DNA from 3 places in the Priestia sp. VA7 genome. Region 3 is predicted to be linked to each of the others. Evidence: riboswitches for the same ligand, from Rfam matches in the RefSeq annotation. Region 3 holds a riboswitch; each other region holds the start of a gene.
The links. Region 3 has a riboswitch for cobalamin ahead of AC0C45_RS24345 (HoxN/HupN/NixA family nickel/cobalt transporter). Riboswitches for the same ligand answer to the same signal wherever they lie in the genome.

Region 1 (10,790 bases), on a different contig from region 3:
TCGGGTCCGCATTTAAACCCTTGAACTCTGTAACCAGCTTGTCTTAATGCTGCCATCAGCCCGATTGTAAGTGTTGTTTTCCCTACGCCACTTCCAGTACCGGCAATGACGAGTCTTCTGTTTGACATGTTGTTCTCTCCTTTAGTCATAGGGAATAAGCGCCACTGAAATGGTTACATTCCCTGACTTTTTCTTCACAAGTTCAAGCTTATCAGCACCGCTGTATAACATAGCAGCAGGTTCACTGACACCATATGCACCTGTATATTTAAAGACAGTATCTGAAGGCTGTTGGATACTTATGCTGTTTAGCTCTTGGGGCGAATAATAGACAAACTCCCAGCCGTACTTAGACGCCACTTCTAACAGCCCTTCTTCATCTTTCTTTAACTCTATTGTACATAATGCTTTTACACTTTTCATTGAAAACTGAAGTTCAGCAAGCGTTTTTTCAATAACGGTTTCAATTTCAGCTGTACTTGTCCCTCGATTGCATCCCATCCCAATCGCTAATACTTTTGGCCGGTAAAGAACACCATTTTCTAAGATTGCTTCTTCCTCTTTTTTTAAATTGCGATGCGTTACAACCAAGGCTGCATGTGGCGATGCTTCAAGAGCTGTCTGAATCGATGAATATGTTTTAATGTTAGCTGGAACAGGGTGCTCATAATGCCACCAGTTCTTTTCACCTGATTCTTGAACCACTGCTATTTCTTCTTCATTCACCACAGAAGCGCTGACAGGCGTTAGTTTTTCTGCTGATTCCCACACCCATCCAAAGCGCTTACCAAATAAATCAACTGGAATTGTTTTTTGCACATCGGATGCTGTTGTAATAACAGGATGAGCTTCAAGAGCTGCGGCAACTTCACGCGTAAGCTCATTTGCTCCTCCGATATGACCTGAAAGCACGCTGATGACATTTTCGCCTTTATCATCAATGACAACAACCGCAGGATCCGTTTTTTTATCTTTTAAAATAGGAGCAATCATACGTACAACTGCTCCGAGTGAGATAATAATAATAAGCCCTTTATACGATTCAAAAAGAGAAGGCAAAAGCATCCGAACGCTTCCTGAAAATAGCTGAATGTTCTGCTCTTGTTCGTCTCCTTTTTCAAACTTGCTCATGTAATACACATCAGACTGCTGAAAAGTGCGGCCTAGATTTCTTGCAATTTCTACGCCGTGTTTTGTGATAGCTACAACGGCATAATCTCCGCGCTGTGTAATGAGAGCTTTTTTTCCTTCTTGGAGTTGAATCATTCCGACTTCACTCCTCTTCGAAAGCCATGGGTAAATGTTTTGTCATAAAGTTTTGAACGATAATCTTTGTCATGAATGTGTGGATCAAGTGCCCAGCCTGCCAAAATCATCGCCTGCTTGCGAATGCCGTTTGTTCGCATAGCATCATCGAGGTCTTTTACCGTTGTGCGAACAATTTTTTCATCTGGCCACGTTGCTTTATAGACTACTACAATCGGCGTGTCTTCACTCCAACCCGCGCTTATAAATTCTTTCATTACTTTTTTTGTGAGCGTCGCGCTTAAAAATAACGCAATGGTACATTTATGTTTTGCTAAATCAGTTAATTTTTCAAACTCAGGTACAGGCGTTCTTCCTTCAGCACGAGTTAAAATAACCGTTTGAGTCAAATCTGGAATGGTTAATTCTGCTTCAGCCGCTGCAGCAGCAGCGAATACGGAGCTGACGCCCGGAACGATTTCAATATCAACGCCTTCTCTTTTTAAAAGCACCATTTGTTCCATAATGGCTCCGTACATAGCAGGATCTCCGGTATGTACTCTTACAACCATTTTTCCTTCACGCATGCGTTCAAGCATCGTACCGACCATTTCTTCTAAATGCATACCCGCTGTTTTTAACACTTCAGCTCCTGGTTTAGACTTAGCAACTAGCTCTTGACTTACCAGTGAGTCAGCGTACAAGACAACATCTGCTTGCTGAAGTAATTTTAAGCCTTTTACGGTAATTAAATCTGGATCTCCGGGTCCAGCTCCGATTATGTATAACTTCATTTTCGCACCACCATTAGCGTTAAGTATTGTAAATCAGCTCCTTCTAGTTCTGAAGCTTTCCAGATAATTTCTTCATCTGACGTTACTTTTGTCACCACTGACGCTTTTTCAAGCAGATCAAGCTCTTTTAAAAGACCAACCATAAAATCGATGACTTTGGCCACTTTAATAAAAATGACGCAGTCGTTTTCCATTAATACTTTTTTCATTGTTTCATAATCTTCACGAGCAGGAACAATCGCTACGTGTTCATCACCGTCTGCTAAAGGAATACCTAAGCGAGATGCCGCTCCATTAATAGATGAAATGCCAGGAATTACTTGAATCGGAGCTTCAGGGTGACGTTCTTGCATTAGACGCATCATGTGAATAAACGTACTGTAAAGCATAGGGTCGCCCTCTGTGACAAATGCTACATCTTTTCCTTCCTGGAGCTTTTCCCATACTCGTTCTACCGTTTCGGTCCATTTTCTTTCCAAAATAGCAGGATCTTTTGTCATTGGAAACACAAGGCCGAGCATGTCTTTTTCATTTGCACTGAAATAGACATCAATAATTTTTTGGGCATAGCTTTTGCTTCCTTTTTGCTTTTTCGGATACGCAATAACGGGTGATTCTTTTAATTTACGAAATGCTTTTACCGTGATTAGTTCTGGATCTCCCGGTCCAACTCCAAGTCCGTACAATGTTCCAATCATGTTCATTCTCCTTTTTGGGCTGTAATAATATAAATAGGGTTTAAAGCATCAAAGCGTGTTAAATGTAAAATTGGCTTGCTCCTTGAAATTTGTGCAAGGGTAACAGCAGTCTCAAATCCTCGCTCTTTAAAAGCTTTCATCGCTTCTGCTAAATTTTCAATTGTCACGGCATTTAATACGATGCGCCCTCCTGCATTTAATCGGCTGCAGCACACGTCTAAAATGGTTTCCATGCCTCCTGCTGTCCCTCCAATAAACACCGCATCAGGATCAGCAAACTCACTTAACCCTTCCGGTGCTTTTCCGTGCACAGTGTGGGCGTCTACTCGAAATTTCAATAGATTTTCTCTGCAGTTTTCTAAGTCTGCTTCATTTTTTTCCACAGCAAAAATTTGTCCTTCACGCGCAATTTTAGCCGCTTCAATTGCCACTGAACCTGTACATGTTCCGATATCCCACACGACGCTGTCTTTCTTTAGCTGCAGGGCGCTAATACTAAGTGTACGAACTTCTTTTTTAGTGATAAGTCCTTTATCCGGCTTGCGTTGAATAAATTCATCATCTTCTATTCCAAGAGGCCAAACTGGGCTTTTTTCTATCTGTTTTAATATCACGACATTAAGCGGAGAAAAGAGTTGATTCGCCGCTTCTTCCAGCGAAAGCAGCTGACAGCGCTCCGTTTTTCCACCTAAATTCTCTGCTACAAACATCTTGTATTCCGTCATGCCAAATGACAATAAGTAGTTTGCCAGAGCACTAGGAGAATTTTGCTCATCGGTTAGAATCGCCACTGTTCTATAGCCGTCAATGCGCTGAGCCAGCCCTTTTATGCTCCTGCCGTGCACGCTTGTAAAATAAGCGTCTTGCCATCGCTCCTTTAGGCGTGAGAATGCAAGCTGAATAGAACTTAAATAAGGGTATATTTCAACGTCTAGCTTCGTAGAAAGATAGCTTCCTATTCCGTAAAATAACGGATCACCTGAGGCTAACACAACCGCATTTCCTTCTTCGTTTTTTAAACGTTCAACAAGAGAAGAAAGCCCTCCTTCAATCGCCACTTTTTCTCCTTTGAATTCTTGAAAAAAATCAAGGTGACGCTTACCTCCAACTAGCACATCGCTTTCGTAAATCCACTTTTCATACATAGGAAGCAAACTTAACTTTCCATCGTCACCAATTCCAATAATTTTAATTGCCATGTTGCACCGCCTGTCCTAAAAAATCTCCTTTTAATGTGTAAAGAGACGTATCGACATCGATTCCGTCCCCTACTTCCTTTAACGCTGATAAACAGCAGTACTCGCACAGTTTTTCAAAAAACTGATGATGACCGCTTTGTGTCATTAAATCTCCCACTTGAGAAGCTGTGTTTGCACCTTTTATTTCCTCTACCAGTTCAGCAGAAGCGCCTGACTCAGAAGCTGCTTTTGCTAAAAAATTAAAATCAATGGGTGCACTTTTTGAATGAACCATCATAACGCCTTGCGCGACTTTTGAAAACTTTCCCATCATGCCTACGAGCGATACTTTTTTCATTCCTTGCTTTTTACATTGTTTTAACGTAAATCCAACAAAATCTCCCATTTCGATAAATGCTTCTTCCGGAAGATCTGGGAACTGTTTCATTCCATACTTTTCGCTTCGGCCCCCTGTCGTAATGACGACGTGCTCACAATTACTTGCTTTAGCAACGCTGATTGCCTGCACGATGCTTGCTTTATAAGCAGCTGTTGAGAACGGAACGACAATCCCCCGCGTCCCCAGTATCGAAATGCCTCCTAAAATACCTAGACGCGCATTTAATGTCTTTTTCGCCATTTCTTCTCCCTGAGGAACCGAGATGACAATCTTAACGCCTTTTTGTATATTGTATTGGGCTAAAAGCTGTTCAGCCGTTTCTTTCAGCATCTTTCTTGGAACAGGGTTAATGGCTGCTTCACCGACAGGAACCGGGAGGCCGGGCTTTGTCACACGCCCTACTCCCACTCCTCCATCAATGATAATGCCTGCACCATTACACCACGAAACTTCAGAAATAATCAGCGCTCCGTGCGTGGCATCGGGATCATCTCCAGCATCTTTAATGATGCTAGCTACAGCGCTGCTTGTGCGATACTCGCATTCTTCAAGATGAAACGTAGCAAAGCGGCCGACAGGTAGGTAAATCGTTGACTCATCTTGCACTTCTCCTGAAATTAGCGTAAGCAGAGCTGCTCTCGTGGCTGCCGTTGCACAAGCGCCCGTCGTATAGCCTTCTCTGAGTTTCTTAGGCTCTTTTGGTACTTCCTTCATGCGTTACACCTGATCTGCAAGAATTGAAATTGCATTTAATGCCGCAACCGTTACCGTACTGCCGCCTTTTCGCCCGATGTTTGTAATAAACGGCACGTCAAGTTTTGCAAGTTCTTCTTTAGATTCAGCTGCTGAAACAAATCCTACCGGCAGACCAATAACAAGCCCAGGCTTCGCTTCTCCTTCTTTAATCAAACGAATTAATTCAAGTAAAGCTGTGGGTGCGTTCCCAATTGCAAAAATTCCACCGTCTGCTTCTTTGATGGCTTTTCGCATAGAAATAATCGCACGCGTTGTATTTAAGCGCTTTGCTTCTTCCATTACGTCCGGATCTGAAATATAAACTTTGATTTCACCGCCGTGTTTTTCAATTCGCTGCTTGTTTGTTCCTACTTGCACCATTTGTACATCTGCAACCACTTGCTTGCCGCTGCGAATAGCTTTAATTCCTGCTTGAATCGCATCCGGATGAAACAGCATGCTGCGTCCAAGCTCAAAGTCTGCAGACGCATGAATTACGCGCTGAACAATTGGGTACTGTTCGTCTGTAAACGGATGAGGCCCAAGCTCTTCTGTAATCATCTCAAAACTTTTTCCTTCTATTTGCTGAGGCTGAACAGTTAACGGTTTAAATTCTGTACGAAAATCCATCTCAATCAACTCCTAGTTTGGTTTACTAAAGCATGAACCACTTCTTCAAAAGTGGAATACACGGTTCCATACTCAATTTTCGGTCGCCCAATCATAATAATATCTAAGCCTAACTCTTTGGCTGCTTCCACTTTTTCATCCACAGATCCAACTTTTCCGCTTTCTTTTGTGACCATGACCGTCACTCCGTATTGCTTATACAGCGCTCGATCAAACTCTTTTGTAAACGGCCCTTGAATAGCAATAATATTTTTTTGCGGAAATCCCAATTGCTGGCACTTTTCCATATTATCCAGCCTTGGAAGCATACGAGCAACAAGCCGTACATCTGAAAGAGGAAGCAGCTTTTCTGTAAAAACCTGCAGCGTTTTGCTGCCTGTTGTCAGCATAATAACTCCTTTTTTCTCAGCTGCTACTTCTGCTGCTTCTTCATACGTAGAAACCATCGTCATATTATCATAGGCAAAAGCCTGCGAAGCCCGCTCATAGCGTATGTAAGGAATCGCTGTTTCAGCAGCCGCGCCGATAGCATTTTTAGATGCTTCTTCTGCAAAAGGATGACTTGCATCCACAATAGCTTTTACACGATGTTCGTTTACAAAATCCATCATATCTTCTTTTTTGAGACGTCCAATTTTCACTTTCACTTCTGCACGCTGTAATTCGATAGCTGCGTTTTCGGTTACAACCGTTGCCGTAACCTCATGACCTGCTTTTTTCACTTGCACGGCTAATGCACGTGCATCGCTAGTTCCGGCTAACAATAAAATCATTTTAGCTCGCCGACCTTATCTTCATGGTGGTCGTGGTCATGATGGTGATCGTGGTGATGGTGTCCGTGATCATGGTCATGATCGTGATGATGGTGGTGATCAATATGCTCCATAATGCCGAGGCGATATTGACACGTATCGCAGTTCATTTTCACTTCACCTTCTAATCCTTCTTCAGCACGTTCTTTTAAAATTGTCTGCAGTTTTGGATGAAAACCGAAATAGCCGGCTAGCTTAAACTCGATGTTTTCATGCTGCATTTTATACTGCTTCACCATTTCTTCTAATCGCTTAATTAGTACTCCTGTAAATAAGAAATACGGGAGAATAACCACTTTTTTAGCGCCCAGTTTTAAACATCGCTCTACCCCTTCATCAATCAGTGGAGCAGTCACGCCCATAAAAGAAGTTTCAACGATTTTATAGTTTGTTTTTTCCCAAAGAAGGCGCGTAATTTTATATAGATCACTGTTTGCATCAGGATCACTTCCTCCTCGCCCTAAGACAATAACAGCCGTGTCTTCAGCTGGAGTTTCTAAATTCTCTCCTGATTCTTGTAATCTCGTTTTTAAAATTTCCAGGGCTTCTTCATGAACGCCAATGGGACGTCCGTATACGAAGTTTACGTGTGGATATTTTTCCTTAGCTTCATCTATAGCCGCCGGAATATGTATTTTAGAGTGGCCGGCAGGCAAGAGCATAATTGGAATTACAACTACATCTTTTGCTCCTTTTGCCACACATGTATCAATGCCTTGACTTACATTTGGGCGTTCAAATTCTAGAAAACACGTTTCTACTAAAATAGATGCGTCCCAATCATGCTTCATAGTCGAAATAAATTCGCGAATTTGATCGTTCCCTTCAGGATCTCTGCTTCCATGACCGACAAATAAAACTGATTTCATATAATGCCCTCCTATTTTTTAATCTCCACACGGAGCTGGTTCTACTTTTATTTTTGGTGTTATATCTTGATAGTCGAATCCATAAACGTTCTTCACACGCTTAAAGAATTTATGAAATCGCTCATTAGGATGACCTTTTTCTTTATATTCATGGACAATGTTCTCGACTATTTCAATAATGTCATCAGGTGCTATGCCTTCCGCCACAATTTGACCTGAATGCGCATTGCGTCCAACCGTTTTAGCTCCTAAAAATAAATCAAACGCACCTTTTCTATAGACAATGCCGATATCTTCTTGAACTGCGCCATAGCAGGCCATGCCGCATCCATTAATACCAAGCTTCAGCTCTTTTGGCATGTCCATTCCCCCGAGGCGCTTTTGTAATTCTTCCGTATGTGGAATAGCATCGCTTTTTTCTCCGTCACAAAAATCACACGCTTTGATTGTGAACACATCTCCGACCGGAGATAGTAAAAAGGAAGCTGCTTGGAGCTTTTTAATAATCACATCTGGCTGAGTCGTTGGGATTTGCAGTTTGATTTGATGGTCAGGTGTATACTCCATCGTACCTTTTTCACCAACAACTTCTGCTAGTGTTGTCATTTGAACAGGCGTGAATTTCTTATTTGCAAGTCCTGGACTAACCGCCACTTCGAAAATGGACTGTATTGGCTGATGTACGACCGCAGAAGTAGGTTCACCTAAAATTGCTTGAAGCGCTTCTTCTGCAAGAACTCGTGAAGTTGCTGTTTCTTCTGGTGTGGTCTGAACTGCTTCAATAGCTGAAGCTGTTTGCTTTACAGTCTCTTCTTGATCGAGAGCCCACGGTTCCGCTTCTTTTCGAAGTCGCTGATGCGGTCTTAGCGGCTGCTCCGTTTGGTTAAGGGTATATTTCCGCTGATATCCGCGCGGTGTAATCATTAAATCGTCGTAAAAAAACGTAGATGAATTCCCGACAACAACGGTAGTCAGCATGCCAATTTCATGATTTAACATGTCTTTTAAGTTGGTCATTACGACTTCTTCACGGTCACGATAAGCGCTTTTCACAAGACCAACAGGCGTATCAGGAGAACGGTACTTTAATAGAATCCTCTGTGCTTCAACAATTTGTCTTGTTCGTCTTCCGCTTTTTGGATTGTAAAAAGCCACTACAAAATCTGCTTGTGCAGCTGCTTCGATTCTTTTTTCGATTAGTTCCCATGGCGTAAGGTGGTCACTTAAACTAATTGTACAAGCATCATGCATCACGGGCGCTCCAAGGAGGGATGCGCATGAATTAATAGCCGAAATGCCAGGAATTACTTCCAGCTCTACGCCCGTTTCTTTTTTCCAACCTTTTTCAATCAACACTTCATACACAAGGCCTGCCATTCCATATACTCCTGCATCTCCGCTTGAAATGACAGCCACGGTTTTTCCTGCTTCAGCTTGCTTTACAGCTTCTTGTGCACGGCTTACTTCTTCGGTCATTCCCGTACTAATAATTTGCTGATTCGTTAACAGTCCTTGAATTAATTCCACATAGGTTTTGTAACCGATGATCATATCACTTTCTTGAATGGCTTCTCTTGCTCGCTGTGTAATATGTTCAAAGCTTCCCGGCCCAAATCCGATAACTAACAGTTTACCTTTCATGCTAGCTCCTCCTTTATGCGTTACTTTTTACTTTATCAATTCCTTCTATGGAGTCACTGTTTTCCGGAGAAACGAAACCATTTTGATCATATTCATAAATAATCGATTCCTTTATACTGCAGCCTCCTGCTAAATGTTCTTCGACAATCCGGTGAGCCACGGTTTCAGTGACCTGCTTGTACCAATCTCCTGAAGGATACACAATAGCTACAGGAGCATCTTTACATCGTCCGTTACAGCGTGTACGCGTTGTATGAACCGTTTCATCCAACTCCAGTTCCGTCACTTTATTTCGAATAGCTTGGGTGGCTTCTTCTCCACCTTTTCTCATACAGCTGCTTCCATTACAAATCAATACGTGATGTTTTGTTCCGTTTAAGTTCCACGTCGTCACACTCATTCGCTCCTTTACTAAAAAAAGCGCCTCTATCAATGATAGAGGCGCAGAAAAATTCAAACTAAGTTTTTGCACTTCCACCTATATCCCGTAGGGTAAGCTTCGCATTAAAGAAAGGCTGGTTTCCTGACTTCGATTCATCACTTGACTGCGCCTTCCCGAATACAGTGGCATATGCAATCAGCTCATCTTCACAGTGGCGGGTACCGCGCTGGCTTCACACCAGACTTCCCATTTAACACAATGTAAACATTGCGCACCTTTTTTGCACGATATGTAGTTTTACGACATGAGAAAAACCCGCTTCGCTAATATGCGAGCGGGTAAAACGTCAGAATAAGAGTGTACACGAATGCCACTTTAAGCCAACGTTTCCCTTCCCGCTCCCCGGAGAAATAGAAACTTCACAATAAAGACAGGTCTCCTGACTTGTGTATCATTCTACTTGAGAACCTTCCCGTGATTTTTCCACAGTGGTTATACTCGTTCGTCCACACTTACAGTTGCGGGGGCAGTACTGGTCTTTCACCAGTTTCCCTATTAAGCCTTCTTGGCATCTTTGTTGTTGCTGTTTGATATATATGAACCTTTTAAACTATCAGAATAATAGAAGTAACTACCATATCATAGCGTACATTTTTTTTTATTTCAACTCTATTCTTTTCGAAAGATACAAGCATCTATAAAAAAACAAGAGCATAAAGTCAGCTCTTGTTTTTTCATTATATAGCTACTAATGTTAAATGAGGATCGTTATAATACACCACTTCTGAAAGAACTTTACAGCCATTTGTTTTGGCAAAAGCTTCTCTCGCCTGCTTTTCAGTTTCAAATTCAAACATTTTCATTTCTTTTCCAGCATATACCGTCAGTACCCACATGAAAAGATTCGCCTCCGATTATTGTAGTGATCGTTATATCCACATTATGCCGAAACCATTTCCTTTTGAAAACCCATTCTACAAAACTTGTCACAAGAAACTTTTAAAAATTTAAAAACATTTTAACTTCTGTAAATGAACAAAATGTACAAAAGGTTTAAGCAATATTATACCTCTTTAAAAAGGTGCTTTTTAACCAACTGTTGCTTCACCAGTAAAAAATATATAGTATTTATTTAAAAAAAAGAAGCCGGACAGCCGGCTTCTTTTTTAGGAAAGGAAAGTACAGACATCACAATCCCGTACTTCTCTTTATTTTGCATAAAAATACACTAATTAAATATTCCTTTCTTAAAACAGAACCATGTTCGACTGCACATAGTGATAAAGAAGCTTATACGTATGGTTTAATGAATCTTGATGCGTTCTCTCAAACGCATGAGAAGAATCAATTCCTGGACCAATTAAGCCGTGTACGATATCATGTCCAGCACGAATAGCAGCAGAAGC
Region 2 (10,790 bases), on a different contig from region 3:
CGCTCATTTCAAGCGGAAGCTATAAAGTATACATACGGTGACTTTCCCGTCTCCGTTTTTATTTCTTTACGGCAAACAAAAAAGCGCATATCTAAAGATATCCGCTTTTTTGTCCGTTAAGCTGAGCGCCCTTTAAAGAATTTCGGCTGATGAGAACTCATGAACTTCGTTTTAGATAAAATGAACATAACCGATCCGCCCCAAATGAACAAAAAGGCAATCATCTCTACGCTAGAAAACGGTTCATGATACACGAATACCCCTAATAAAAGCGTCATGGTAGGAGCAATGTACTGTAAAAAACCGACCATCGATAGCGGAATAAGAGGGGCCCCCTTAGCGAAATATAGTAGTGGCATAGCTGTAGCAACACCACCTCCAATTAAAAGAGCACTCAGATCAAGCGACTGAAGAGAAAAACTTGAAGATCCTTTCACTAAAAGAAAAATAAAATAAATAACCGCAATAGGTGCAACCATCATCGTTTCAATCGTTAATCCTACTTTTGCTTCTAATTGAATAGTCTTTTTTACAAGTCCGTACAAACCAAAGCTAAACGCTAAGCTTAATGATACCCATGGGATATGCCCGTATGTAACTGTCATAACGATAACACCTATAGCAGCTAATCCAACAGAAGCACCCTGCCAAAAATTAAGCTTCTCTTTTAAAACGACTATACCAAGTAAAATACTAACGAGCGGGTTGATGTAGTAACCTAAACTTGTTTCAATAATATGATTATGATTAACCGCCCAAATGTAAACGAACCAGTTGATGCTGATCAGCACTGAAGCCACAAATAAAATGACCGCTTGTTTCGTATTACGAAATAATAAACCAAGCGTCTTCTTTAAAGCACTCATTTGCTTTGTCACAAGCAAAAGTAAAAGCATAAAAACAAATGACCATATGACACGGTGAGCGAGTATTTCATTCGCATTCACCTCGCCAAGAAGCTTCCAGTAAAGCGGAAAAAGCCCCCACATAACGTAAGCGCTGGCTGTATAAACAATACCTGCCCGCTTAGAATCTTGATTCATTTCTCAACCTCTTTTCTTTATCTCTCTGTCTCTTATCATTATAGATGCATTTACCTCTTTTTTATAGTTTTATTTTGCCTATCGAAATAGCTCATAAAAAAACGATCGCTTTTAGCTCGACCGTTTTTTATACCTTATTTTTTAGGCTGTTTGAATACTTTGGCACTGCGAATATACTCTACATCTTGTACATTTTCTCGCGCGTTAGCGATTCGAGCCGCAGCAAAGAAGTAATCGGATAAACGATTTAAATACTGAAGCACCGCCGCATTAATTTTATACTCACGCTGCACGCCAACAACAAGCCGTTCTGCGCGGCGTGTAATCGTCCGGCAAATGTGAAGCGTTGTCGCTGCAGGTGTGCCTCCAGGTAAAATAAAACGCTCAATGGCCGGCGCTTCTGACATATAGACATCAATGCGCTTTTCAAGTACTGATATCATGTCGTTTGTTACTTTGTACGGATGATCATCTTTTGCAAATGCTAAATCACTTCCACAGTCAAATAGCTCATGTTGAATCGTAATTAGCTCTTCTTTTACATCTTTTAATGTTGTTTCATCCAGCTGATAAATCGCTTGACCTACAAAGCCATTTAGCTCATCAATCGTACCATATGCTTCCACTCGAATATCATCTTTATTTACTCGTCCTCCAATTAAGCTTGTCTGCCCTTTGTCCCCTGTTTTTGTGTAAATGTTCATTGTATTTCCTCCTTCAATCGATTAGCAATTCCGTACCAAATGTGATCTACTTTCCGGGCATGTGCCGCTAAATGCTGATACGCATACCCGCATTCATCTCTCCACTGCCGCTCTGTTGGATCTAAAGGAACAATCCCTTTGCCGACTTCAGTTCCAATCACTATTAACTTTTCCCATACACCGCTGTCTCTCCACTTCTGTATTAACTTTTTAACAACAAGGTGCGGAGACTCCAACTCGCTATGTATTAATTCCTTAACATAGTGCTCAAATCCTTCTAGCACTATGTAACTTTCTTCGAACTCAAGCACTGGTAAAACAGGGTCTTCATACAAATAATGCCATTTTACCGACTCACTGGCATAATGCTGCTTCACCCATTTTCTTTTGCCGGTAAATGCACCGCCGAATACGAAATGCATGCTCTTCTCTCCTTTGCCTGTTTGTATGTACACGCTACTGAAAAACCTTCTCCATAAGAAAAAGAAACATCCCAAAGCGACGCTGTCTGTTTAAAATGGGATGCAAGTAAACGCAGTGGGCCGCCATGCGACACAATAGCAATGTGACGCAATTGCTGACTGGCCGCCAAATCGACCGCTTCTTCCCACGCTGCCCAAACTCGGTTTGAAAAGTTTGAGAAGCTTTCACCATTCGGAGGCGTATGTTCTGTCCAGTGATCAATCCAATTTCTATACGCCCGTATGTTTTTTAAATCTTCATACGTCTTCTCTTCCCAATCTCCAAAATGCAGCTCACGCCAATTTTTATTTTTAACCACCTGAGATTTTGGAAAAACAACTGCACTTGTTTCTAGCGACCTTTTTAAGTCACTGGAAATAACGAGCTGAGGTTCTAGAAAAAGCTCTTTCAATTCATTTTTCCCTTCTATACTTAAAGGCGGATCACTCCACCCTATATATTTTTTCTGTTGATTTTCAAGCGTCATGCCGTGACGAATACATGTGATAACCAAAGAATTATCCATAAAAATGTTTCTCCTCCTTCAATGGTTGCCCCTATAACATCTCCTGTTACGCCACCAAACTGCGAACGATAAAATCGTATCCAGAGCCATAAAAAACCGGCAAAGAAAAGAATAATGAATTTATTGTCCATAAAAATAACGAAAATAGCAACTAAGAATAGGCTCATGATGATAAATCCGTAAATAGACCGTTTGGTGACTCCTTGTTGAAAATAAGCAGCCAGACCCGTATCTTTAGCGGGCTTATCTCTCATCAACGAAAAGGCTGCTCCAATTCTTGGAAGGGTAAAGACAATTAAGCATGCCCAAATTGATAAAGAAGAAAGAGACACTAATTCATAGATCGCACTAAAACGCAGCAGCAGCAGAACCATAAGAGAAAGAATAGCAAAAGACCCAACGTGCGGATCACTTAAAATCTGCAGTTTTTTTTCCTTTGACTGATGAGAAAAATACGCATCGCTTACGTCCATCCAGCCGTCTAAATGAAGGCCACCCGTTAAAACAAGCGGTAAAAGCAAAACTAAAATACTATCAACAATCGTAGTGATAGGTGAAGATTGAAGCAGCTGTAAAAAGCTATAAAACATCAAGCCTAGTAACATACCAATCCAAGGCAGTACAAAAAGTGAGCGTGCCGTTCTTTTTTCAGTCCATTGAACAGTTTTAGCTAGTGGTAAGATCGTAAAAAACTGGAGAGAAATCCGTAGTATGGCTATCCATTCTTTCATATATCTACACATTCCTTTCCTTTTTTAAAACGATAGATTCCCGCTTCTACACAAATAGCCACATCTGCTTTTTCTACAATATACTGATGTAATTTCCCTAATATCTTCATATAGCTATATGTGGGCTCTTCTAATACGCCCGCTTCAAACAGTTCATTAGATACTAGCACAACCGTCTGAGACTGCGCAAACAGCTTATCGAGCGTTTCTGTCATATGACGAAAAACCGCTTGTTTCCCTTCTTTTGTTTGCCACCTTTTTTCTGTTAAAAAAAGCTCATTGGCAAGCCAGTTCGTGACACAATCCAAAAGTATAGCATCATCACTTTGAAGATTTGGCAGAATTTGTTGTAAATCTACAGACTGCTCGATCGTTACCCAAGGCGTGTTCGCTGCTTGGCGTTCTTTTTGATGAAGCTGGATGCGTTTTTGCATTTCCTTATCTGTTTGCCTGCTTGTGGCAATATAAACAGCGCGCTTTGTACAAAAAGTTTGAACCATGTTCTCCGCTGCACTTGATTTTCCGCTTCGAACGCCTCCGCTAATAAAGATGATCATATTTCATCAAGTCCTTGTTTGATTACGTTAAGTAAATAGTCATTTTCTTCTTTCGTTTTCACAGCCAAACGGATATAGCGTCCATTTAAAAATGGAAAGTTTTCAGTATGACGAGCTACCACGCCATGGCTTGCTAAATAGACAAGCCATTCGCGCGTTTTAATAGAAGACGGAACGCTGCAAAGATAATAGTTTGTTTGAGAAGGAGAAACCAAAAGCCCCCATTCCTTTAGTTCACTCAAGGTCCGTTCCCGTTCTTGTTTAATATAATGTACGGTTTCTTTTACAAAATCTTTTTCATTCACACATATCATGCCTATTTGCTGCGACAATCCATTTACACTCCAAGGAGGCTGCTTTTTAGCCATCTTGCTAATGATTTTTTCATTTGCCAAAATATAGCCAAGACGAACCCCGGCAATATTAAACATCTTTGTCATGGAACGCACAACAATGATATGCTCATAATCCAGAATAAGAGAATCAAATGAAGGCTGATGTTCGACAAAATCAATAAATGCCTCATCAATCATTAAGTATGTACCATGATGAGCAGCAGCTTTTACTACTTTCATCCATTCCTCATGACTATACATAACGCCCGTTGGATTATTTGGATGACAAATCCACAGTACTTTTATGTCCGGAAGAATACTCATAATCAACTCTATATCCCAGCTCCAGCCATTTTCTTCAGCTAAAGGAACGTATGTCACTTCACATCCATAAGCTTTACTTGCCTGTTCATATTCAACGAAAGTCGGCTGTACAATCCCTGCTTTCTCTCCTGAAAATAACGAAGCAATAAGGAAAAACGCTTCAGCGGCGCCATTTGTAGGCAGCACTTGAGCAGCTGAAACATGATGATGAGCTGCAAGTTTATTTTTCAGCTCCGTTACTTGAGGGTCAGGATAACTAAACGCTGCACCCTTGAATTCGTTCCACTTTTCGTGAAGCACAAGGGGAGCCCCTAAAGGATTTGTATTCACGCTAAAGTCTTTTATATGCGACAAATTCTCAGCCCCTATTGCTTTTAAAAAGACATTAGGATTAGCTCCATGTGTAGGTAATAGCACTAATAACTCCTCCTAACAAAAGATATAATAACCACGTAGCATAGACCGTCCTTTTCATAATGAAAACAGCTTGTTCAATATGACCGGCTTGCAGAGGAATGAGCGGTTCACCCATTTTTGCACGATTAGATTCTATGCCTTTATATGTATTAAGCCCGCCGAGTTGAATACCTAACAGAGCAGCCACTGCGCTTTCCCCGTATCCGCTATTTGGGCTGGGATGCTTCTTAGCATCACGCTTAATCAAACTCGTTACATGCCCAAGAGAATACTGGCTTTTTGCTACATTAACAGCCGTCATCACCACTGCAGTTAACCGACTTGGAATATAGTTTAATACGTCATCGGTTTTTGCACTAAAGTAGCCGAACAGAAAGTAGCGGTCATTTTTGTACCCAACCATCGAATCACATGTGTTAATAGCTCGGTAAAAAAAGGCTAGGGCTCCTCCTCCTATAAATGCATAAAAAAGCGGAGCTGTAATACCATCACTTGTATTTTCAGCCACGGTCTCTACCGTCGCTCTGGCAATTTCTCCTTCTGACAAACGATCTGTATCTCGTCCCACAATCATACTTACTTCATATCTAGCTTTCTCCATATCTCCTAGCTGAAGCGGCTTTTGTACCTTATAGGCAGCTTCGCTTAAAGAACGAGTGGATATAGTAGTCGCAATCATTACGCCCTCTACTAAAACACCTGCTATAAAATGAACTCCGTACAAAGCATGGAGGAACAAAAAGGGAACAACTCCTGCGAGCACAGCCATACTTATCACAAGAAGCAATCCTTTAAATCGTCTTCCTGCACCTTTATTTAATCTAGAATCTATCCAATAAATCCATTTGCCAAACCAGCGAACGGGATGCGGCCAATTTTCGGGATCGCCTATAATTCGGTCAATTAGTAAAGCAATCGTCATGGCCGTCATGTGTGCAATTATCGCTTGTGTAATACTCATTTCTTCACCTCTTTCCCTTAAGTCCCTGCTCTAAGCTTATTTTCACCAGCTTGGCTACCGCTTGCCCTAAAGCGGTCATAGAGCCTGCATATTCATATAATGGTCCTTGCTGAGACGCTGCAACTGAGATGCTGTCCGTAGATGTCCCCGTAGCAATCGTCTTTGTAGCCGGATCTATGACACCCAGCTGTGACAGCGTTTTTGTTTTAGCTTCTGTGGCCGCAATAAAAAGCTGTAAAAACGCTGCATCCGTAAGCGTACCTTCCACGAAAAAAAACATATTAATTGTACCGGGAGAAGAATAGAACGGGACAGCTTCGTCAGCTGTAATATCTACTGCGTTTCCTACTCCAGCCGTTATCACGGAAGCTACTCTTACTCCGTAGCCTTCATAACAGTAAATCGCTCTTTCTTTTAACCAAACGGCTGTCATTAACCCTACGATTTGCTCATGGCGCACATTTTCTTTCATCAAATATTGCTCATACTCCAAAGAAGGAGTATCTGAATAATAGTCTTTGTGAACAAATCGATTGTAAAAGGTGTCCGTTTCCGTAATGCCTGTTCCTAAAACCCCTGAGCTGTATGTTTTATAAGAAGTCTCGGTTTTCATGATTAAAAGCTCAGGCCTTTCTTCAATTTTAAGATGTGAAAAGGGACCAATCCCCTTTTCAATTCGAACTGGAATATGGTCCCTCTTCTTATTTATTGTACACCCCAGGGTATACTGCTTTTGCTAAGTCCTCTAAGCCATCTACAATACGAGGTCCTAAGCGGTTGATTTTGTTTTGATCAACCTTCTCGATGTTACCCTCTTTTACAGCAGTCATGCTGCTCCAAGCGGGACGCTTCATAATCTCATTTTTATCTGCATCATACGTTGCGATAATAACGTCAGGGTTTAACTTAACAACTTGCTCTTCAGAAAACTTAACCCAACCCTTTTCACTAGCCGCTACGTTATCAGCACCGATCATAGTAAGCATTTCGTTCATGAACGTACCTTTTCCTGTTGTATAAATCTCAGGAGCTCCTGAGACCTCTATCCATACTTTTTTACGATCTTCTTTTGAAATCGTTTTTGCTTTTTTCTCAATTGAAGCTACTTTTTCTTTCATGTCTTTAATTGTTTGATTAGCTTCTTTTGTTTTACCTGTTAATTTACCGATTTGCGTAATAGAATCATAAACCGTGTCAAACGTTGTTGAATCTTTTACAACAAATACCGGAATACCCGCACTTTCAATTTGTTTAAATACTTCATCCGAAACGCCCATACTTGAAGCATGTGCTAGCACTAAATCAGGATTTAAAGCAATAACTTTTTCCGCATTAACGTTCATATCTCCTACCTGCGCTTTTTTCTTTACGCTTTTAGGATAATCATCGTTGCTTGTAACACCGACTAATTCTTTTTCAAGGCCAAGGGCATATACAATTTCCGTATTACTTGGCATTAAGGAAACAATTTTCTTAGGCTGTTTTTCCAACGTAATTTCTTTATCACGCGCGTCTTTTACCTTCACTGGAAATGCAGCTTGTGACGTTTGTGCCGTATCTTGCTTCGTTTTTTTATCACTGTTGCTTTGGCTGCCTGCACCGCATGCAGCAAGTACGATGACTAACAGTGCAATAATGGAATACGAAAGCCATTTTTTCATCTAAATACTCCCCCTATATATTGTTCATTGTGAATACGAAACCTCCACGTTAAAGAAAAAGCAAATGATCATGCAAAAAGCAGCGCTATCCCGTTTTTCCGCTTTGACTATGTATACTGCTCGCCGGCAGCTTCAAAATAAAAAAGCTTTACTTTCAATTGAAAGCAAAGCAGGTAACGTCAAGATAAGCAGGAAAAGAATCCGTTCACTATACTTGATATGTATGTTCATTACCCTGCTTCACCCTTCCTCGAAGGTTTCACAGCTAACAATAAGGCAGGTCTCCTGACTTACGCACAAAGCGCTTACAGTGGCGGGACCGCGCTGGTTTTTCACCAGACTTCCCTTTTCACTCAATCTTTAAATTGAGACCTTATTGCTTTACGATTATTCACTTGTCCTAGTATACCCCACTCATGGAAAAATGGAAATAGCCATTCTCACAAAAAAAGCTGCAAGAATGCTCTCGCAGCTTAAGGAATTAAAGAGTTGCTAAAAATTCACGGACCGCTTCAGGTGTTTTAGCATTTGCACTGTGCAAGTGTGCAATTTTTTCACCGTTTTTATATACAAGAAGAGAAGGAATACCCATTACATTGTTTTCAGCAGAAAGTTCTTCAAACTCATCCTTGTCAATTTTAAACCATGCTTTATCTGTATTTTCATCAACGATTTCATCAATGAACATATCCAAACGTTTGCAATCAGGACACCACGTTGTCGTAAAAATCCCAACGCTTAGTGTTTCGTTCTTAATTTGTTCGCGAAATTGTTTTTCTTCCGTAAATTGTTTCATTGTGTTACCTCCAGCATCTATTCGTTCCTTCTCACTATTCTATGGTAAGAAGTCTGACTTCATTATAAACGATTTTTTTATCGTTGTGCTAATGTTTCAGCTTATTTAGACCCTAACGGTTTTAGACGTAAAAAAATGCTAGCTTAAAAAAGCTAACATTTCGAAATCGCAGAATGTTGTGTCTATTATTAGCTAAACCATTTAGGCGGCATGTTTCGGTTCCAATAAATTTTCCCTAAATCATAATGCTTCTGAAAATTATCTGCAGCCGCATGATAGTGAAAATTAAACCAGTATCCATCTTTTGGAGGATTTTCACGCCGTACATGAAATCGTATTAAGTCCTGACCGGTTTCCCGGTCATATACATGGAAAATCTTTTCACCGTAGCCAGCAGCAGGATGCTCGCTTATCTCGAGATTCTGAATTGACTGTTCACGTTCAGTGCCAATGTCGGTCAGCACTTCTTCAATTTTAGGTAACACTGCTTGACGAAATTCATCTTCAATGACAGGTCCAATTTTTGTTCCGAATTTTTCCACTGACTGTTTTTCAGCTGATTCCATTGCATACGTAACAAATGATGAAACGTCTTCATATTTTGGTTCTTCATATGGCAAATGAATATCTTCTATAACAGCTGTGACAGGAGTTGTTTCTCTTACATACCCTGCTTTATGTTGCTTGTCCGCTTTTGCATCATCAACGTATAAATATTCTGGTGGAGTGACAAGCCCAAATGTAAATACTGTAATAAATACAACTAGCATTCTTTTTATCCATCTAGGCATTCGTATCTTTCCTTTCTCATCTTTTCCCATATGGTCTTTTCATATCGTAAAATTCATTGTCATAACTCACTAGGTATTGTAACATACTTATTAATTTTTTACCTATATTTGCTTATTCATTTATGCTGTCTACGGGCATTCGACGACTTTTTAGTTAGCACCTTCCTTCTTCTGTTTGAGGTTGTCACACCGAGCGGAAACCTATACAAGATATTCCTTTTTTGCTGGATGCTTAAACACAAAAGTATTTTTATGTTCAAAAATATATCATACTTTTATGAACTTTAGATGAAATTCACAAAAAAAAACTTCCAAAACTTTTTAATTCCTAAAAGGTTTTGGAAGTCTTTTCAATAAGCGTGATTCTTTTTACTTTTTTGTTTATTTTTGTATATAAATTGTCCCGTAATGAAATTTTGATGTTTTTCGTTTTTGCACGGTAAATCCATGCTCTTCAAAACGACTGCTTTTCCAATGATCTTTTAGCACGACCTTTTGTTTGGCTACTCTTTTTGCTTCTTGTATAGCCATGGGCGTCAGCGTGGTATACAGTGCTATTGCTTTAATACCGTTAATTCCATTCGATTCCTCAATTTGCTCTTGAAACATAGGATCAAAGTAGACAACATCAAAAGAATTATCTTCACAACACGCCAAAAACGATTCAAAATTTTGATGAACCACGTTTATACGCTTCATTGCATCATTCAACTCTTGTACGTCACTTTCCCAATTTAAGAGTCCTTGTTTGACTAAATAAGCTACATAGCGGTTGCCTTCTAGTCCGACAACTTTTCCGCTTTTCCCTACCGCTGCGCTCGCCATCATACTATCCGATGCAAGACCAAGTGTACAGTCAAGCACGCTCATTCCTTTTTCCAAACTAGCAGCTTCAATAAACGGATCACGTTCTCCTCGCAGCCATCTCTTCACTCTAAACATAGCGGAATTTGGATGAAAAAAAATAGGCTCCTCTTCATTTTGGACATGCAATTCTACTCTATTCTTACCGACAACCAGCACGTCTGCAGCTTGAAGATTCTGAAGATCTGCAACGGATTTCTTCTCTCTTGTTACAAAAGGTATACTTAAATCAGCGGCTACTTGTTTGGCTTTTACAATCATCTGTTCATTTGTTCGACCAGCAGTCGTAACAATCACTTTCATAACTCCCCCTACACTGTTTGGCTATTTACATAAAGAAAAAGGATGTCTATAGACATCCTTTTTCTTATAAAGTATATGCGATTTTTCTCTAAAAATCTATATACTAGATGTGACAAAAGCAGGACATTTTATGAACAGTGCTGCTTAAAACCATTTAAAATGTTTTCAAAAATAACTTCTAACGGCTGACCTTCAATTTCGTGTCGAGGAATAAAATGAACGACTTCTTTTCCTTTTAAAAGCGCCATAGACGGTGATGAAGGCTCAATGTCCCCAAAATATTCACGCATTTTAGCTGTTGCTTCCTTATCTTGA
Region 3 (10,790 bases):
AAAAAAACGGTGATGATCAAACATGATCCTTATCCAAACAGTCACAAAGAATACATTCAACAGTTTTTCCGTACGTTGAGTCCCGAAGTTGAATACCATCACATGTACACAAAAGTGATGCTTCAAAAAGAAAGAAATATTCCTCTTATTATTCGCGAATTGATTCAATGCGGTATCGACATTTATCAAGTTCACGTCGAAGAACCTTCTTTAGAAGAGATCTTTTTGCAAAAAAATATTGTGGATCACTCACAGGTGAGTTAATAGGCGAAAGGCGTTGATTTACTACTGAGCTTGAGTACATTATTTATAAATACCAGTTAGGAAGCTTCTGACAAAAACATGTTCATTTTCTCAAGAAACTGATAAGATAGCTAATGACATTTAAAAATAAGAAAGGATTTCGATTATGTTATCAGCTATTAATTCAGTAGATTATACCATCTTCCACGCGGTGAATCAGTATGCCTCACACGTAAAGCCTCTAGATTCGCTGATGGTATTCTTTGCAGATTATGCCCAGTATGTACTTATCGTTTTACTCGGCTTGTTTTTACTTATTAATAAAAACGGCAGCCGTGTTGTAGCATTTCAAGCTTTATGTGCTTGTGCCACAGGAGTCATTATCAATAAAGTGATTAGTTTATTTGCTTATCGAGATCGTCCGTTTATCTCTCACCACGTGAATCAGCTCATTGATCACGCCGCGAATTCTTCATTTCCAAGCGATCATGCTACATCTGCATTAGTTATCACTTTTACCATTTGGCTGCATTTCAAACGCTCAGGACGCATGTGGGTTGTAATAGGTGCACTTATTGCATTTTCACGCGTATGGGTTGGCGTTCACTATCCATTCGATGTGTTAACAGGAGCTATTTTAGGATGCGTGCTGGCGCTGTTTATTCATTATGTTATTTTTAATACGAAACTGATGAGGGCTATTACCAACTTGTCTATTTTTCGGAAATCTGCTTATGACGAACAGTCTCAATATTATTAAGAAAAAGTCGCAAATACGCGGCTTTTTTTATTGGGAAATTTTTAATGTATTTAATACTTGTTTTTTAAAATTAAATTGTGTACAATTAAATTACAGAAACGATAAATAAAAAACTTTTAATAAAATTAATGGAAAAGAGGAGCGGTTTATACATGAAAGCTTTATATGAAACAACAGTCGTTAACACAGGTGGAAGAACAGGAGAAGTTCACTCTTTAGATAACATCTTTAACTTAGATGTTGCAACACCTCCAGCGCTTGGTGGAGAAGCAACAACAGCAACAAACCCAGAACAGCTGTTTGCAGCTGGATACAGTGCTTGTTTCAACAGCGCGTTAGAATTTATGTTGAAAAAACATAACGTAGAAATCAAAAGAAGTGAAGTAAAAGCTACTGTTCAGCTGCTTCCCGATAAAGCTGATCAAGGAGTGAAAATTGGAGTAGCGCTTGAAGCTCATATCGAAGGTTTAGATTTAGAAACAGCGAAAAAATATGTAGACCTAGCTCACTCATACTGCCCGTATTCAAAAGCAATCAGCGGTAACGTAGACGTAACGGTAGAAGTAGTTTAATTGCTTTAAAAAGCCCTGCTAAGCATGTAAAGTTTAGCAGGGCTTTTCTATTTGAATTTTCTCTATTCATTTGTAAGCGGTACTAGTATAATGAAGAAGAAAATGAATTATTCGCACAGTTTAGGTGCTCTTACATAGCGTAAGAGGTAACAGGGAATCGAGTGCAAATCTCGAGCGGTCCAGCCACTGTAAGCAGGGAGTTTTCTATCTTATCGTCACTCAAAACGGGGAAGGCGGTAGAAAATGATGATCTCAAGCCAGGAGACCTACCTATTCTGTACACTTGACTCTTCTAGGAAAGAGGCGGTGTATCAAGGTACGCAGTGAGCAATTGCTGTTTATTTTCATATGCCGACACATCCTCAATTTCTATAGAATTGAGGCTTTTTTACGTTTTATTTTTAAAAAAAGGAGTGTAGGAAATGGAAGGTTTATCAGTTTTTTTACTTGTCTTTTTATTAGGAATCAGGCACGGATTGGATGCAGATCACTTAGCTTTTATTGATGGCCAGACTCGATATAATTGGCGAATGGGCAGCCGTTTTGCCCCGTGGGTCGGAACGCTGTTTTCACTAGGTCACGGAGGAATGGTGGCCGTCACGGCCGGGATGCTGGGCGTGGTGATGAAGAATTTTACGTTTCCATCGTATTTCGATCATTTTGCATCTTGGGTATCCATTATCTCTCTCTTTCTAATCGGGACATTAAACACATATCATTTGCTTCGAACCAAAAATAAAGAGGAAGAGTTTCAGCTGAGCGGGTTAAAAGGGAAGTTTATTCCGAAAATCGCAAAAGGAACAACGAATCCTTTTTTAATTATTCTTGTAGGAGCATTGTTCGCTTTAGCAGCCGAAACGGTCAGTCAAACGGCCGTGTGGTCTCTAGCTGTAGGGAACGCAGGCAAGTATACGCCGCTTTTGTTGGGGCTAGTGTTTATGTTTGGTATGATGCTAACAGATACAATCGATTCATTGATTGTACATAAAATGGTGAATGAATCGAGTAAATTTGGACAATCTGCTTCTCGCTTGATGGGCTGGGTTATTGTTGTCCTCGCTTATGGTGTGTCGTTCTATTTAGCATTCACTTTCTTTAACCCATGGGCCGAAGTAAACTTTGAAATGGTTGGCGTTATTCTGTTTGTTTTTTTAGTGTCTATGTTTGTTTTTGTGAGTGTGAAGTCAAAAGGGAAAAATATTAAAATAAATGTCAATTAGTCAAACGAAAGCTTTAATCTGTTGAAGATTGAAGCTTTTTTGTATGAATTTGTTGAAGTTTATGGCTATTTTCGGTCGGTTATGAATAAGTTAAAGTATTATCTGTATTTAAAGGATGGAAAATTGTCTGAAAACCATTATAATTAAGGATAATTTAAGATCGTTATGTGAAACGTAGAACATAGTTATACGTACGATAAATAAAAGCATTTAATGCAAGCAGCAGGGGTTGTTTGGAGGAGGAATTGATTTGAGTCAGGTAATGGTAGAACAAAGTGTATTTAGTTATTTAAAAGAACACGAACAAGAGATGCTTGAAGATTTAGTCGGATTTGTGAAAAAAGAATCACCGTCCTACAGCAAAGAGTTAGTAGATCAGTGTGGAATGTATTTAACGCAGCTATTTCAAAAGCGTTTAGGGGTAGGGTACGAAATCATAGAAGAAAAAGAAGTAGGAAACCATTTGAAATTTACGATTGGAGAAGGAGAAAAGCAGCTTTTAATTATCGGTCACTTTGACACGGTATGGGAAAAGGGAAGGCTGAGTCTAAGAACAGAGGGAAACAAGCTGTACGGTCCGGGAATTTTAGACATGAAAGGCGGCATTGTCCAATCTATATGGGCGATTAAAGCGATTCAAGAGCTTGGCTTATCGCTCGATAAAAAAATTGTGTTTTTCTGCAATTCGGATGAAGAGATTGGGTCAATTTCTTCTAAAAAATACATTGAAGAAGAAGCACAAAGAAGTGAAGCAGTGCTAGTAGCGGAACCGGCGGTGGCGGGTTCAGGTGCGTTAAAAACGTCGCGCAAAGGAGCGGGGATTTTCACCGTAAAAGTATGGGGACGAGCAGCACACGCGGGTAATCACCACAAAGAAGGAATCAATGCGATTGAAGAGCTGGCGCGCCAAGTGATTTTTCTGCAGAGCTTAACTGATTATGAAAAAGGTACAACGGTAAACGTTGGGACGTTTACGGGAGGCAGCGGTACAAATGTAGTGCCGGAATATGCAGAAGCGCACGTGGATTTACGTGTTTCTACAGAAGAAGAAGCAAAACGCATGACGGATATTATTTTGAATTTAACACCCATTTTAAAAGGGATTAAGCTCGAAGTAACGGGAGGTATGAATCGTCCTCCGATGGTCAAGTCTAAACAAACGGAAGAGCTATTTGAATGCGCTCAGTCAATCGCGGCGAAACTGGGTATGAAATTGGAAGAAGCAGCTGTGGGCGGGGGAAGTGATGGCAATTTTACAGCGGCCATTGGCGTTCCCACGTTGGATGGATTAGGAGCATGCGGAAAAGGAATACATGCGGAATATGAACATATTCAAATTGATACGTTGTCCGAGCGTTCTTCTTTATTTGCGAATTTGCTGCTGCAAATATAAAAAAAGCCCGCCTCAAACGGCGGGGACTAATCTCAAAGCTTATATTGGGAGAGTATAAGCTTTCTTTTTTTATTTACTGCTTTCTTCTTGAAGAGAAAAGGCAGTTTCTTTCTTTTTGAATACCACTGCATCAAGAGCAAGGAACTGGCTTCCTGCAAGAAATAAGTGAGCAGACATGGCAATTAAGGCAATATCAAACTCAAACCCGCCAACAAATCCGCTTTTAAGCTTGGCTGTAAAAATGGCGCCAAGCATAACTGCCACAAATAAAGCAGATACGACTCTTGTTGCTAGGCCAAGAATAATAAGAATCCCACCTACGAGTTCAATGGTTGCAACAATATATGCCATGAAACCAGGGATTCCTAAGCTATCGAAGAACCCTACTGTATTTTCAATCCCGCCTTGCCATTTTTGAAAGCCGTGTACTAAAAATGTAAAACCTAATACTAAACGAATAATAAGTGAACCAATTTCGACGTTTTTATTCAATTTACTTCCTCCTTTAAGTGTATTTGAAAAACACTACATTATGTAGTGTAAAAGCCCGAAAAAAGAAATGTAGCAATTAAATCAGAAAGTCTTTCTTATTTGGATAATTTTACAACATTACAAACATCACACTACAAATTGTAGTGTGATGTTTGTCCTCAGTCAAGTGAAAATATAAAATTAGACCATTTGGCATACGAAAATTTTCTGAAGAGCACTTGAAAAATCCTTTAATTATGTACAATTTAGTCCCTTATTTTCAATCTTATTCTCCAACATGCTATACTGATGGCGGAGGTGTTACGATGCGTTTAGAAAATAAAAGAGTTATTGCGCTTGTTAGTGCAGACTTTGAAGATCTAGAACTATGGTATCCAGTGATGCGTCTTCGAGAAGAAGGAGCAGAAGTACATTTAGTTGGAGAAAAAGCAAACGAAACGTACATGGGGAAATACGGTGTTCCAGCCGTATCGGACTACGCGTTTAAAGATGTTGATCCAGCTGAATATGACGCTATTTTAGTACCTGGGGGCTGGGCGCCGGATAAACTGCGCCGCTATCCTGAAGTAATTGAAATGGTTCGTCATATGGATGAACAGCAAAAGCCAATCGGCCAAATCTGCCATGCAGGATGGGTATTAATTTCTGCAAAAATCTTAGATGGCCGAAACGTAACAAGTACGCCAGGAATCAAAGATGATATGGAAAATGCGGGAGCTATTTGGCATGATGAAGCAGTCGTAATCGACGGCCACATTATTTCAAGCCGCCGTCCGCCAGACCTTCCTCCTTATGCAAAAGCATTTGCTGATGTACTAGCAGAGCAATAAGAAAAAAGCCGAAACCACATTGGTTTTGGCTTTTTTATAAGATCCGCTAAAAAAAGAAATGATAAAGTAAATAAAAAAGTATCATTAAAAAAGCGAGCAGATGCATCTGCTCGCTTTTGTTCGTGTTTCTTATCAGTAACTTGCTTTTGCAAGTGTAAAAACAAAATGATTACTTTCTTTATAAAATCCATGATTACGGTTTTTGTATGTTTCGTTGTTGTTAGGGCACAATTAGCATTGATTGTGCTTGCATGGATTTCATCCATTGCCGCGGTTTGTTTTTCCACATGATCGATTAACCTAAACGACGCAAGCCCTACCTCTCTTGCATCCTTACGGCTCCGAAGCCGATCCAGTGTGAATAAGTTTTGTTCAAAGACATGTGTCGAATGCCAGTATTTTTACCTTGCATTGTACGATACATCCTTTCAAGTTACTTTCACTATGTCCAGCTCTTAAAGAAAAGCCAGAAATCTAAATATAACACTTCAGTTGATCTATGTCAAATAGAAAGTGTGATTTTTTCACGTGAAACAATTGCAGCTAAAACATGGTTAAATAAAGGGATATCTTTTTTATATGGAAGAGTTTTTTGATACGATAAGTTAGAGGAATCCTAGAGGAGGATGAAAAATGAATAAAAATGAACAGTTTCGAAATGATGTATTGAGAAGTGTAGAATCATTAACATATGAACAATTAAATCAACAGCCAGCATCTAATACATGGAGCGTTATGCAAGTATTAGAACATTTATATTTGATGGAGCGCATGATTGTTTCACGTGTAAAGGATCAGTTAGAAAACGGTGTGGATCAGCCGACTGAAGATAAGCCGTTTCATTTAGCGGTAGACCGTTCGCGAAAAGTAGATGCACCGGCTCAAGTTACGCCTTCTAATGAAAAGCAGACATTAGAAGAAATGAAGAGTAAGCTGGCAGAATCAAGAGCAGCTTTAATAGAGCTAGAAGAAACAGCAAGTGAAGACAAGCTAAAGCAAAAATCATTTCCACACCCTGTGTTTGGGTTAATGGATTTAAAGCAGTGGATTGATTTTATTGGCTATCATGAAAAGCGTCATCAAGAACAAATAGAAGAAATCAAAACAGCAATTGGTGCATAAAAAAACAGGCAGTCCGCCTGTTTTTTTATTTTTGGACCAAAATAGGATAGTCCGACATCATCCAAATACCAACACTATATGTTTGGGGATTATGATTCCCTACGGTAGAGCCTGTTTGAATCGTAAACGAGAGTTGCAGAGGATCTTGATCGTAATAAATAGTTTGCTTGGTGGAAGGGGAATAAAGGCGCTTCGGAGGGATTTTAGGAACCGTATCCGTCGTGTTAACAAAACAGCGGCTATTTGAAACAAGATTTGTGTATGTTTGAACGAATTGAGGATCACCTACTCGAGGAGCTCCGTAGTTATACATTGTAACTTCCGGAAAAGATGCGTTTGTGGCGACATCTAAGGCATGAAGAGCAGCGAGTGCACCACCTAGGCTATGCCCCGTTATATAAAGTGGCTTGGGGGTAAGGGACTGATACGTTTCAAAAATTTCATCGCGGCATGATTCGTAAACGGCTAAAAAACCTTCATGGACGAGACCGGCTTGTTGATTGTATGGATAAGGGCGCTGCCTAATGCGAGCATCAGCAATCCAGTCTGCCTCAGATTGAGTTCCTCGAAAGGCAATTACGATAGAGTCATCAGATTCTAAAATAAAACCAAACCATTCTTGCACCCCTACGGCAGAAGCTTTAAACGATTTAATAAGCCGGTAGCCTTCAGGTACATCAAATGTGCCTCCCTGTGCGTATTGCTTATAAGCTAAGACGCACGCATAAAGAAGGTCTAGAGCTAAAGGACGATAAAATAAAGGCTCTATTCTCATCATTGTTTTTCACACCTTCTAATAGAAAATAACTCCTATAGCCTATGTGTTCCTGAGAAGAAAGGTGCAGATACCTCTCTTTTGAAAGCGATAATGACGGAATGTAAACGGTTTATCGTTGGATGTTTTTGAGGATTTTACAAGTTTTTTTGTATATTTTAACTAAAAATTAGTTTTAATTTAGAGTTTTATTGTTAAAATTTATAATTTAACTTATAATTTAAAATAGTCTGAATGTAAAATAAGGGGGTTATCGTTTGGAGCAATTTGTAACGAGTTTGAATAATGTGCTATGGAGCACGCCTGTTATTTATGGGTGTCTTGCGATTGGCCTGTTTTTCTCAATTTTAACGAGATTTTTGCAGGTGAGACACTTAAAAGACATGATTATGCTGATGTTTCAAGGTAAAAGTTCAGAAGCAGGAGTTTCTTCCTTCCAAGCCCTGTCTCTAGCGCTGTCGGGACGAGTCGGAACAGGAAACATTGCTGGAGTTGCAACAGCTATCGCGTTTGGAGGTCCAGGGGCTGTATTTTGGATGTGGGCTGTTGCTTTTATTGGTGCTTCTAGCGCATTCATCGAATCAACACTTGCTCAAATTTATAAAGTTAAACAAGATGGCCAATATCGAGGTGGTCCAGCGTACTACATTGAAAAAGGAACAGGTATGAAATGGTATGGCATTTTATTTGCTATTGCAGCACTTGTTGCGATGAGTATCTTAATGCCGGGTGTTCAGTCTAACTCCATCGCGCTTGGAATCGACAACGCATTTGGTGTTAGTCCAACGGTTACAGCAGTAGGATTAGTTATTATTCTTGCTTTTATTATCTTTGGAGGCGTTAAGCGTATTGCAGGAGTGGCCCAATTCGTTGTACCTTTTATGGCACTTGGGTATATTATTTTAGCTCTTATTATTATTGCCATGAACATTTCCGAGTTGCCGGGAGTTATCGCTCTTATTTTTAAAAGTGCTTTTGCATTAGATTCTGCTTTTGGAGGAATCGTTGGTTTAGCTGTTTCTTGGGGAGTTAAGCGCGGCATTTATTCAAACGAAGCAGGACAAGGGACAGGTGCACACGCAGCAGCTGCAGCAGAAGTTTCACATCCGGCGAAACAAGGCCTTGTACAAGCTTTTTCGGTTTATATTGACACACTGTTCGTTTGTTCAGCAACAGCGTTTATGATTTTATTCACAGGCATGTACAACACGGAAGGACCAGGCGGTTCATTTATTATTTCAAATTTACCAGGTGTAGAAGCAGGGCCTGGATTTACACAAGCTGCTATTGAAACAGTGTTGCCGGGATTTGGAGCTGGCTTCGTGGCAGTTGCTCTATTCTTCTTCGCGTTTACAACGATTATGGCTTATTATTACATTGCTGAAACAAATATTGCTTACCTAACTCGCGGAAAGAACGGAAAGTGGGCTATGTTTGCATTAAAGCTTGTCCTTCTAGGAGCTACGTTCTACGGGTCAGTTAAACAAGCATCACTAGCTTGGGCGTTAGGAGATGTCGGACTTGGTATCATGGTATGGCTAAATTTAATTGCTATCTTAATTTTAGCTAAGCCTGCGTTAGTTGCATTAAAAGACTATGAAGCTCAGAAAAAACAAGGGGTAGACCCTGTGTTTGATCCCGTTAAACTAGGAATTAAAAATGCAGACTACTGGGAGAAAGAATATAAGAAAGATGAGTCACAAGTTTCGTAAACAAGAAAATCCTCACATATGTGAGGATTTTTTTATGAAGAAAGCGAGACAGATGAGTTATTTAAGTTATATCGATCCTTCAAACAATGAATACGGTGTAGTTCTTCAAGCAGATGGTGAATTGCAAGCAGTTCGTAAAGCATTGTTGTTTCTGTTGAAAAAGGGTGATCCCCTCTGTTTTCTTCCTGCTTATGTGCCCAAAACCTTTGTTTTAAAGTCAAAACAAGCGTTTGATGATGCAAAGAGCTTTTATATTGTTCATTTTGTAAGACGTTATGAAAGGAAATGAATGTATCCCATATTACTTGATGTCTTGCACTTTGCAGCTGATGAGCAGGCAAGTAAATTAAATTACCAATATAGTAGACAAGCTGCCTCATAAGAGAAAGTTTCTTATATTCATAGTGGAATTTTCTCATAGCTGTACGAGTGAAATGATGAAACTTCCATTCTTTTCGCTGGTATTCACAAAGAGTCTCAATTTTTTCAATTTCAGCGGAAAGCTGCTGAAATTGAAGCTTTGTTTGTTTATGACAAGCATGTACTTGGGAAAGTTCGCTTCCTCTTTGCTGTAGAACGCTGCTCATTTGTTTTGAGAGATTTTGAATTTTCCTCGTAATAATCGGTGTATAATTAGGAGGAAGAACGATGATATTCACAAGTGAAGAAGTAAGCAGCCCAATACTGGTGGTCGCTAAGCGAATTAAAAACGAGATAAAATAATGATCGTGCACAATCGTCAGCATAGCCACTCCTGTTAGCGTGGCAACGAGTGTTCCTGCATGCAAACGCAATTTAGAACAGGATATAATAGTAGAAACAGCAACAAGCATATAGGTAAGCGGCGTCACTCCTAATAGAAATGTGTAAAGCATGGCAAAAGCAGCTCCGATTGCTGAAGCAGGAAAGCGGATGAACGCTTTTTTAATAGAATCGGCAGCTGTTGGTTCAATCGTAACAATAGCTGTAATAACAGCGAGCATATAAGGCCAGCCAATAGACTGGCAGATGAGTGCAGTCAAAAAGACGGCAATACCTGTTTTAATAATACGACCGCCTAAAAAATTAAATTTTTTTATGTTAATCATTATACATACCTTCTTTAAAACAGTTAGTAGTTTAATTATAAGGCATATTAAGGTGATAGGAAAACCCGTCTTAAAAACTAGCTTTCAAAAAACGAATAAATATACTATAATTTGTTTAAATATTTAAAAGGAGAGTACCACTAATGAAACAATTAATAAATGAAGCAATTAATAAATTACAAGATACATTTTATGATATAAGCAAATATATTGGAAAAAACCCTGAGCTTGGTCACGAAGAATTCAAAGCGTGCAAAGCATTAACGGATGTTTTAAAAGAACAAGGGTTCACAGTTGAAATTGGTACATGTGACTTGCCAACGGCTTTTACTGCTGTTTATGACAGTCAAAAGCCAGGTCCGTCGATTGGGTTTATGGCTGAGTACGATGCTTTGCCGGATCTCGGACATGCATGCGGACATAACTTAATTGGAACCATGTCGATTGCAGCTGGTATTGGTCTTAGTAAAGCAGTTGCAGAAACAGGCGGTAAAGTATACGTATATGGAACGCCTGCAGAGGAAACACGAGGCGGCAAGGTAACGATGGCCGAGCAAGGCATTTTTAATCATTTAGACGTAGC

Region 1: linked by a shared signal. The riboswitch ahead of AC0C45_RS17090 ((2Fe-2S) ferredoxin domain-containing protein) and the one ahead of AC0C45_RS24345 (HoxN/HupN/NixA family nickel/cobalt transporter) in region 3 are both predicted to bind cobalamin.
Region 2: linked by a shared signal. The riboswitch ahead of AC0C45_RS19310 (ABC transporter substrate-binding protein) and the one ahead of AC0C45_RS24345 (HoxN/HupN/NixA family nickel/cobalt transporter) in region 3 are both predicted to bind cobalamin.

What each region holds. Positions count from the first base shown of each region.
Region 1 covers NZ_JBVQPN010000003.1:836,465-847,254, reverse strand. The annotation lists gene AC0C45_RS17140 (cobyrinate a,c-diamide synthase) at 1-128, opposite strand, end outside; gene AC0C45_RS17135 (cobalt-precorrin 5A hydrolase) at 142-1,266, opposite strand; gene cobM (precorrin-4 C(11)-methyltransferase) at 1,263-2,039, opposite strand; gene cobI (precorrin-2 C(20)-methyltransferase) at 2,036-2,737, opposite strand; gene cbiE (precorrin-6y C5,15-methyltransferase (decarboxylating) subunit CbiE) at 2,740-3,936, opposite strand; gene AC0C45_RS17115 (cobalt-precorrin-5B (C(1))-methyltransferase) at 3,926-5,029, opposite strand; gene AC0C45_RS17110 (precorrin-8X methylmutase) at 5,033-5,680, opposite strand; gene cobK (precorrin-6A reductase) at 5,686-6,453, opposite strand; gene AC0C45_RS17100 (sirohydrochlorin chelatase) at 6,450-7,361, opposite strand; gene cobJ (precorrin-3B C(17)-methyltransferase) at 7,380-9,002, opposite strand; gene AC0C45_RS17090 ((2Fe-2S) ferredoxin domain-containing protein) at 9,016-9,396, opposite strand; cobalamin riboswitch at 9,499-9,678, opposite strand; cobalamin riboswitch at 9,797-9,975, opposite strand; gene AC0C45_RS17085 (hypothetical protein) at 10,122-10,280, opposite strand; gene AC0C45_RS17080 (M42 family metallopeptidase) at 10,632-10,790, opposite strand, start outside.
Region 2 covers NZ_JBVQPN010000004.1:290,921-301,710, reverse strand. The annotation lists gene AC0C45_RS19360 (MerR family transcriptional regulator) at 1-25, shown strand, start outside; gene rarD (EamA family transporter RarD) at 117-1,043, opposite strand; gene AC0C45_RS19350 (cob(I)yrinic acid a,c-diamide adenosyltransferase) at 1,178-1,747, opposite strand; gene AC0C45_RS19345 (bifunctional adenosylcobinamide kinase/adenosylcobinamide-phosphate guanylyltransferase) at 1,744-2,169, opposite strand; gene AC0C45_RS19340 (histidine phosphatase family protein) at 2,121-2,735, opposite strand; gene cobS (adenosylcobinamide-GDP ribazoletransferase) at 2,693-3,466, opposite strand; gene AC0C45_RS19330 (bifunctional adenosylcobinamide kinase/adenosylcobinamide-phosphate guanylyltransferase) at 3,463-4,023, opposite strand; gene cobD (threonine-phosphate decarboxylase CobD) at 4,020-5,099, opposite strand; gene cbiB (adenosylcobinamide-phosphate synthase CbiB) at 5,074-6,060, opposite strand; gene AC0C45_RS19315 (adenosylcobinamide amidohydrolase) at 6,065-6,673, opposite strand; gene AC0C45_RS19310 (ABC transporter substrate-binding protein) at 6,762-7,721, opposite strand; cobalamin riboswitch at 7,980-8,112, opposite strand; gene AC0C45_RS19305 (thioredoxin family protein) at 8,203-8,517, opposite strand; gene AC0C45_RS19300 (YpjP family protein) at 8,706-9,308, opposite strand; gene AC0C45_RS19295 (class I SAM-dependent methyltransferase) at 9,690-10,475, opposite strand; gene AC0C45_RS19290 (BrxA/BrxB family bacilliredoxin) at 10,604-10,790, opposite strand, start outside.
Region 3 covers NZ_JBVQPN010000006.1:86,739-97,528, forward strand. The annotation lists gene AC0C45_RS24330 (ABC transporter ATP-binding protein) at 1-264, shown strand, start outside; gene AC0C45_RS24335 (undecaprenyl-diphosphatase) at 410-1,003, shown strand; gene AC0C45_RS24340 (organic hydroperoxide resistance protein) at 1,156-1,575, shown strand; cobalamin riboswitch at 1,681-1,863, shown strand; gene AC0C45_RS24345 (HoxN/HupN/NixA family nickel/cobalt transporter) at 1,998-2,795, shown strand; gene AC0C45_RS24350 (M20 family metallopeptidase) at 3,025-4,188, shown strand; gene AC0C45_RS24355 (DoxX family protein) at 4,258-4,680, opposite strand; gene AC0C45_RS24360 (type 1 glutamine amidotransferase domain-containing protein) at 4,986-5,510, shown strand; gene AC0C45_RS24365 (hypothetical protein) at 5,471-5,797, opposite strand; gene AC0C45_RS24370 (DinB family protein) at 6,144-6,632, shown strand; gene AC0C45_RS24375 (lipase family protein) at 6,658-7,410, opposite strand; gene AC0C45_RS24380 (alanine/glycine:cation symporter family protein) at 7,665-9,119, shown strand; gene AC0C45_RS24385 (aromatic acid exporter family protein) at 9,152-10,207, opposite strand; gene AC0C45_RS24390 (M20 family metallopeptidase) at 10,351-10,790, shown strand, end outside.